Linked DNA regions of Martelella endophytica. The main gene of each other region encodes a partner of the protein of the gene in region 2 in a complex. Links are inferred from orthologs where the notes say so. Each region holds a gene or a part of one and is shown on either strand. Other genes may lie near its edges.

Region 1 (3,392 bases), 690 kb from region 2 along the record:
GCATATCGAATGGGCGATCAAGGCCGCCGATGCCGGCAAGCATGTGCTGGTGGAAAAGCCGCTGGCGCTTTCCGCCGATGACATCGCCCCGGTGATTGCAGCGCGCGACCGCAACAAGGTGGTCATCAGCGAGGCTTTCATGGTCACCTATGCGCCGGTGTGGCTGAAGGTCCGCGAACTGCTGAAGGAAGGCGCGATCGGCGACCTCGTGCATGTACAGGGCGCCTTCACCTATTTCCTGAAGGACGCCACAAACATGCGCAACATCCTGTCGCTCGGCGGCGGCGGTCTGCCGGATATCGGCGTCTATCCGGCGGTGACGACCCGCTTCGTGACCGAGAAGGAACCGGAGCGCGTGCAGGCGACGGTGCGCTTCGACGACACCTTCGGCACCGACATCTACGCTTCGGTGCGCGCGGAATTTCCGGGCTTCGAGATGAGCTTCTATATCTCCACCCAGCTTGCCAACCGCCAGACCATGGCCTTCCACGGCACCAAGGGCGTGATCGAGGTCGTCTCGCCCTTCAACGCCAATGTCTGGGGTGAGGAAACCGTACTGCTTTCCAACCAGAACCATTCCGAAACGACCGCCTTCCGCTTCCAGGACAGCCGGCAGTATGTGCGCGAGATCGAGGGTTTTGCGAAGGCCGTCGCAGGGGCTACCGATGCGGCCTTCACGCTGGAGAACTCGGTGAAGAACCAGAAGTTCATCGACGCCATCTACCGCGCCGGTCGCAAGGACGGCGGCTGGGAGGCGGTTTGAGGCCAATAATCTGCTCGGGGGTGCTCGGGCTTGACCCGAGTGTCCATGCGCTGTTGCCCAAAGACCGTCGGAGCAAGGCCGAGGGTGAAGCCGTGCAACGGAAATTTTCCCCGGACATCCGCACCGACAATCCCTAGACTGGCCCCATGAGCAATCTGTTTGACGCCGATTCGGCCGGAAATCTGGTCGAATTCACTGTTTCGGAGCTGTCCGGCTCGATCAAGCGGACGGTCGAGGACCGCTTCGACCGCATTCGCCTGCGCGGCGAGATCTCCGGCTATCGTGGGCCGCATTCCTCCGGCCACGCCTATTTCTCGCTGAAGGACGAGCGCTCGCGCATCGATGCCGTCGTCTGGCGCGGCGCATTTTCCAAGCTCGCCATCAAGCCGGAAGAGGGCATGGAGGTGATTGCCACCGGCAAGGTCACGACCTTCCCGGGCGCATCCAAATACCAGATCGTCATCGAGGAGATGGAGCCTGCCGGCGCCGGCGCGCTGATGGCGCTTCTGGAAGAACGGCGCAAGAGGCTTGCGGCCGAGGGTCTGTTCGCCGAGGCGGCAAAGAAGCCGCTGCCCTTCATGCCGCGCGTCGTCGGCGTCGTCACCTCGCCGACGGGTGCCGTCATCCGTGACATCCTGCACCGCATCGCCGACCGGTTTCCGGTCCATGTCATCGTCTGGCCGGTGAAGGTCCAGGGCGAGGGTTCGGGCGACGAGGTGGCGAACGCCATCCGTGGCTTCAACGCGCTTGCGCCCGGCGGTCCGATTGCCCAGCCTGACGTGCTGATTGTCGCGCGCGGTGGCGGCTCTCTCGAAGACCTCTGGGGCTTCAACGACGAGGCCGTGGTGCGGGCGGCCTTTGAAAGCGACATTCCGCTGATTTCCGCCGTCGGCCACGAGACCGACTGGACACTGATCGACCACGCCGCCGACTACCGCGCGCCGACGCCGACGGGAGCGGCCGAACGGGCCGTACCGGTGAAGGCCGAGCTTGTCGCAGATCAGGCGCGCACCGCTGCGCGGCTTTCCTCGGCAATGTCGCGGCTGATGGATTTCCGCCGGCAGACGCTGACCGGCCTTGCCCGCGGCCTGCCCTCGCTCGACCAGCTTCTGGCCTTGCCGCGCCGGCGCTTTGACGAGGCCGCGCTCCGGCTGACGCGGGCGCTGGAACTCAACACCATCAACAAGCGCCGGCAGTTCGAGCGCAGCAGCTCTGGCCTTTCGGCCATGCCGCGGCGGCTGGAGATGATGATTTCCCGCGACCGCGAACAGGTGGCCGTGCTCGCCCGCCGTTCCGACACTGCGATCGCCGCGCATTTCCGGGGCTTGAGAACCTCGCTTTCCGGGCAGCAGCGTGTACTCAACTCGCTGTCCTACAAGAACGTGCTCGCCCGCGGCTTTGCCGTTATCCGCGATGGCGACAACCGGCCCGTGCCCCGGGCCGCCGGCCTGGCGCCGGGTGCCGCCGTCGAGATCGAATTTGCCGATGGCCGCGTCAGCGCCGTGACCGGGGACGGCAGCGCTGCGCCCGCCGAACCGGAAGCCAGGCCACGCAAGAAGGCCGCGCCGAAACCCACCAAGAAGCCTCCGGAACAGGGCAGCCTGTTCTGAGCGGCAACAATTCTGGTCTTGACGATCCGGACCTCAGCGCTTGCCGCCATCGATCTCCCCCCTTGAGGCAGGATTGTCACATCTGGCTTTTCGGCACTGCCCCCAAGTCTTCTCGCCCCGGAGGGGAGAGATGTCGCGACAGCGACATTGAGGGGAGAACTTATCCACACGGACGCCCTCGCAATTCTGGGATGCCGCTTCACCCTCACTGCCCCTTTCGGGGCATCTCTCCCGCAGGCGGGAGAGAGTACGTGGAGCGAGTTCAAAGGCCATATACGATTGCCCTGCTCCTTGAAGGGCCGAGGGGGTGAACCGCAAACCGCAGGTGCAGAGTTGACCGGAAGCACTGCCCCCTCTCTGCCCCTCAAGGGGGAGCCGGTGGGCGGAGAGACCAGCTGAGATGCGGCCGCTGTACGCCCCGCTTACAGCAGATCCTGCAGGATCGGGATGAGCGGCTCGTCGGCGGGGGGCATGGGGTAATCGCGGAGATCGCGGGCGCGCACCCATTTGAGCGCCTGTCCCTCGCGGCCGGTGGCAAAGCCTTCGAAGCGGCGGCAGATATAGAGCGGCATCAGCAGGTGAAAATCGTCATAGGTGTGGCTGGCGAAGGTCAGCGGCGCGAGGCAGGCGGACTTTGTCGTCACACCGAGTTCTTCCTCGAGTTCGCGGACCAGGCAGGCCTCGGGCGTCTCGCCAGGCTCCACCTTGCCGCCCGGAAATTCCCAGAGGCCGGCAAGCGACTTGCCCTCGGGACGCTGCGCCAGGAGGATGCGGCCATCGGCGTCGATCAGCGCGCAGGCCGCGACCAGCAGAATTTTGAAATCCGCGCTCATGCCGCTTCCTTCCAGTAGCGATAACGATAGGCCTCGGCAAAGCCCAGCGATTGATAGAGCGCGATCGCCGGTGCGTTGCTGGCGGTCACCTGCAGCCAGACGCTGCCGGCGTTGCGGCTCTTCAGCCAGCGCAGCATGCCGCCGGCGAGGAAGCGGCCATGGCCCTCTCTGCGGGCGCTCTCGGCC
Region 2 (3,231 bases):
CCGGACTGGTTCTCGGCCGCAAGCGCGGGGCGCTCGCCGTGCTGTTGCTGTTCGTGCTGGTTGCGATTGGCCTTCCGGTGCTCTCGGGCGGCCGCGGTGGCCTTGCGACCTTCGTCAGCCCGACGGCCGGCTTCCTGATCGGCTTCCTGCCCGCCGCCTACGTCTGCGGCGCCTTCGCCGAGCAGGCTGCGGAAAACCAGAGCCCGCTGCGGCAGACGGTCGGCTTCTTCATCGCCGCGATCGCCGGCGGCATCGTCGTCGAATATTTCCTCGGCATCGCCTGGCTCGCCTTCGGTGTCGGCATGGGTATTTCGGGAGCAACGGCGGCCAGCATCGGCTTCCTGCCCGGTGACCTGATCAAGGCCGGGCTTGCAGCACTTGCAGCGCGCGCCGTCATGCTTGGCTATCCGCTGCTACCGAAAAAGGCCGGCAGCAGCGCCGATCTCTAGATCGCTCCCGCTTTTATTCGAATCGCGAAAGCGCTCTATCTCTTTGTTTTTGCGCGTTTCCTGGAAACGCTCTAGCTGAGGTAGGAATAAAGCCAGTCCCGCGTCGCCTCCGGCAGCGGGGCCGGCTCGCCGCTTTCGGCGTGGACGGCCGTCCACAGAAGTTCGACCTCGGCGGCGATCTCGTTGCCCGTCTGGACCGCGACGTTGAAGCCGACGGACTTGCCACCGATCTTGGCGGCCCGCACGGTCAGGAGCGCCACTTCGCCGTTGCGCAGGCCTCGATAGAAGGTGCAGCCGACCTTGCGCACGACATAGGCCGGTTCATTGCGGACTTCGGGCCGGAACCGCCAGAAGCGCGCCAGCGCCTCTTCCGCATGCTCGATATAGGCAGCGGTGTGCATGCGGCCATGCATGTCGATATCGCGGTAGGGAACCCGGATTTCCGTTCGGTCCGGTTGCCTTTCATCCATCGGCCAACACCTTAACTCTCTCGCTTGCCGCTGAGCGAACGCATACGCTTGAGGCCGCCGGGAGAGCGGCCCTTTCGGGTTCTATAGAACCTTTCCAGCCTGAATGCCATGGCGATATTCGCCCATGGTGAACGCCGCAGCCGGGTTGGCGGCTTCGCCAGCCGTGCGGTTCATCGCTTGCAATCGCCGCCCGAGCTATTACCTTGCCGGAAAAGCCGCACGCAAGGCGGCAATCGAAATGCGCCGACGAGGACTGACATGAGCGAACAAGCCCCCCTGCCCCCGGTTTCCGGGCTCTCCTTCGAGCGCGCCGTCGACGAACTCGAACGCATCGTCGCCCGGCTGGAACGCGGCGACGTGGCGCTAGACGAATCGATCGCGATCTACGCCCGCGGCGAGGAACTGAAGAAGCATTGCGAAAAACTGCTGAACGCAGCCGAGGCCCGTGTCGAGAAAATCCGCCTCGACCGTGAGGGCAGGCCGGCCGGCACAGAGCCGCTCGACCAGGGCTGAGCCTTATCTCTTTCGCGCCAAAGCGGCGCCGGGAACGTCAAAGATGTCATTCTTTCCGGGAAAAGATCCTGAATTCGGCGATGCCGCTTCCTGCGACGCCGTCAGTCAGATCATCGTGCCGCGCACAAGCGACATCGGTGGCTTCGAGGTGCGCCGGGCGCTGCCGACGATCAAGCGCCGGCTTGTCGGGCCGTTCATCTTCTTCGACCGGATGGGACCGGCGCGCTTCGGTGGCCATGGCGAGGCGCTCGACGTCAAGCCGCATCCCCATATCGGGCTCTCGACCGTCACCTATCTGACCGAGGGCGAGATCGGCCACCGCGACACGCTCGGCAATCACACCGTGATCCGCCCAGGCGACGTCAACCTGATGACGGCGGGCCGCGGCATCGTTCATTCCGAGCGCACGCCGGAGGATCTGCGCCTGCGTCCGCACGCGCTTTCCGGGGTTCAGACGTGGCTGGCGCTGCCGGAAAGCGACGAGGAAACCGACCCTGCCTTCGGCCACACCGAGAAGAACGCCCTGCCGACGATTTCTGACAACGGCGTTGCCGGCCGCGTCGTGCTCGGCAATTTCTGCGGCCTGAAGGCCGACGTGAAGACCTTTACCGACACGCTGTTCGTCGACATTGCTCTGCGCCCCGGCGCTCGTTTCCAGTTCCCCGCCGAACACGAGGAGCGCGCGATTTATGTGCTGGAAGGGGAACTGACGGTGGCCGGTGACCGTTTCGGTCAGGAGCAGTTGCTTGTCCTCTCGCCGAAGGACCCGATCGTCATCGAGGGCGCCGGACCGACAGGGTGTCGCATCATGCTCTTCGGCGGCGCCGCCCTCGACAAGCCGCGCCATATCTGGTGGAATTTCGTTTCCTCCTCGAAGGAGCGGATCGAGGAGGCCAAGGAAGACTGGCGCCGTGGCCGTTTCGGTGTCGTCCCGGGCGACGAGGAAGAATTTGTTCCTTTGCCCGAACGCTGATATTGGCTAAAACGGTTGAACCAACAGAACCGGCGCATAGCTGCGCATGAGGCATAAGAAGTGACGCTACCGTCCAAAACCTCCATTCTCGATCGTATCGCCGCGCCGTCCGACCTCCGGGACGTGCCGGACCGCGACCTGCCGCAGCTTGCCGATGAGGTGCGCGCGGAGATGATCGAGGCGGTCTCGCGCACCGGCGGCCATCTTGGCGCAGGGCTTGGCGTGGTCGAGTTGACGATCGCGATCCACAAGGTTTTCAACACCCCGGACGACCGACTGATCTTCGACGTCGGGCACCAGTGCTACCCCCACAAGATCCTGACGGGCCGGCGCGAGCGGATGACGACGCTGCGCCAGGAAAACGGCCTCTCCGGCTTCACCCGCCGCGCCGAGAGCGAATATGATCCCTTCGGCGCCGGGCACTCTTCCACTTCGATCTCCGCGGGTCTCGGCATGGCGGTCGCTTCCGAGCTTTCCGGCACGCCGCGCAACATCATCTCGGTGATCGGCGACGGCGCGATGTCGGCCGGCATGGCCTTCGAGGCGCTGAACAATGCCGGCGCCATCGGCGCCCGCCAGATCGTCATCCTCAACGACAACGACATGTCGATCGCGCGCCCGACCGGCGCGCTCAGCGCCTATCTCGCCCGTCTCGCCTCGGGCCGGACCTATCTCGAGGTACGCGATTTCTCGCGGCGTCTGACGTCCTATCTCGGCCGCTCCATCGACCGCGCGATCTCGCGCGCCGTCGGCCATGTGCGCGGTTTCGTCACCGGCGGCACATTGTTCGAGGAGCTCGGCTTCTATCATATCGGCCCGATCGACG

The links. Proteins that work in one complex are often made in the same cells at the same time.
Region 1: the proteins of TM49_RS11820 (region 2) and xseA are in contact, whole or in part, in a cryo-EM structure (PDB 8TXR), measured with the Escherichia coli proteins. The link is inferred for Martelella endophytica from one-to-one orthologs.

The regions. Positions count from the first base shown.
Region 1 is NZ_CP010803.1:1,911,242-1,914,633, reverse strand. What follows is about bases 260-3,141. They hold xseA (exodeoxyribonuclease VII large subunit), read left to right. Parts: upstream 260-909; coding sequence 910-2,373; downstream 2,374-3,141. Other genes in these bases: mutT (8-oxo-dGTP diphosphatase MutT), read right to left, coding at 2,796-3,141; TM49_RS08650 (Gfo/Idh/MocA family protein), read left to right, coding at 260-763. Also shown: more of TM49_RS08650, read left to right, coding at 1-259; more of mutT, read right to left, coding at 3,142-3,206; TM49_RS08635 (GNAT family N-acetyltransferase), read right to left, coding at 3,203-3,392. UniProt on the Escherichia coli protein: Bidirectionally degrades single-stranded DNA into large acid-insoluble oligonucleotides, which are then degraded further into small acid-soluble oligonucleotides.
Region 2 is NZ_CP010803.1:2,601,988-2,605,218, reverse strand. Bases 84-2,804 are described here. They hold TM49_RS11820 (exodeoxyribonuclease VII small subunit), read left to right. Parts: upstream 84-1,177; coding sequence 1,178-1,432; downstream 1,433-2,804. Other genes in these bases: dxs (1-deoxy-D-xylulose-5-phosphate synthase), read left to right, coding at 2,466-2,804; TM49_RS11815 (pirin family protein), read left to right, coding at 1,476-2,405; TM49_RS11825 (acyl-CoA thioesterase), read right to left, coding at 521-919; TM49_RS11830 (biotin transporter BioY), read left to right, coding at 84-449. Outside these bases: more of TM49_RS11830, read left to right, coding at 1-83; more of dxs, read left to right, coding at 2,805-3,231. UniProt on the Escherichia coli protein: Bidirectionally degrades single-stranded DNA into large acid-insoluble oligonucleotides, which are then degraded further into small acid-soluble oligonucleotides.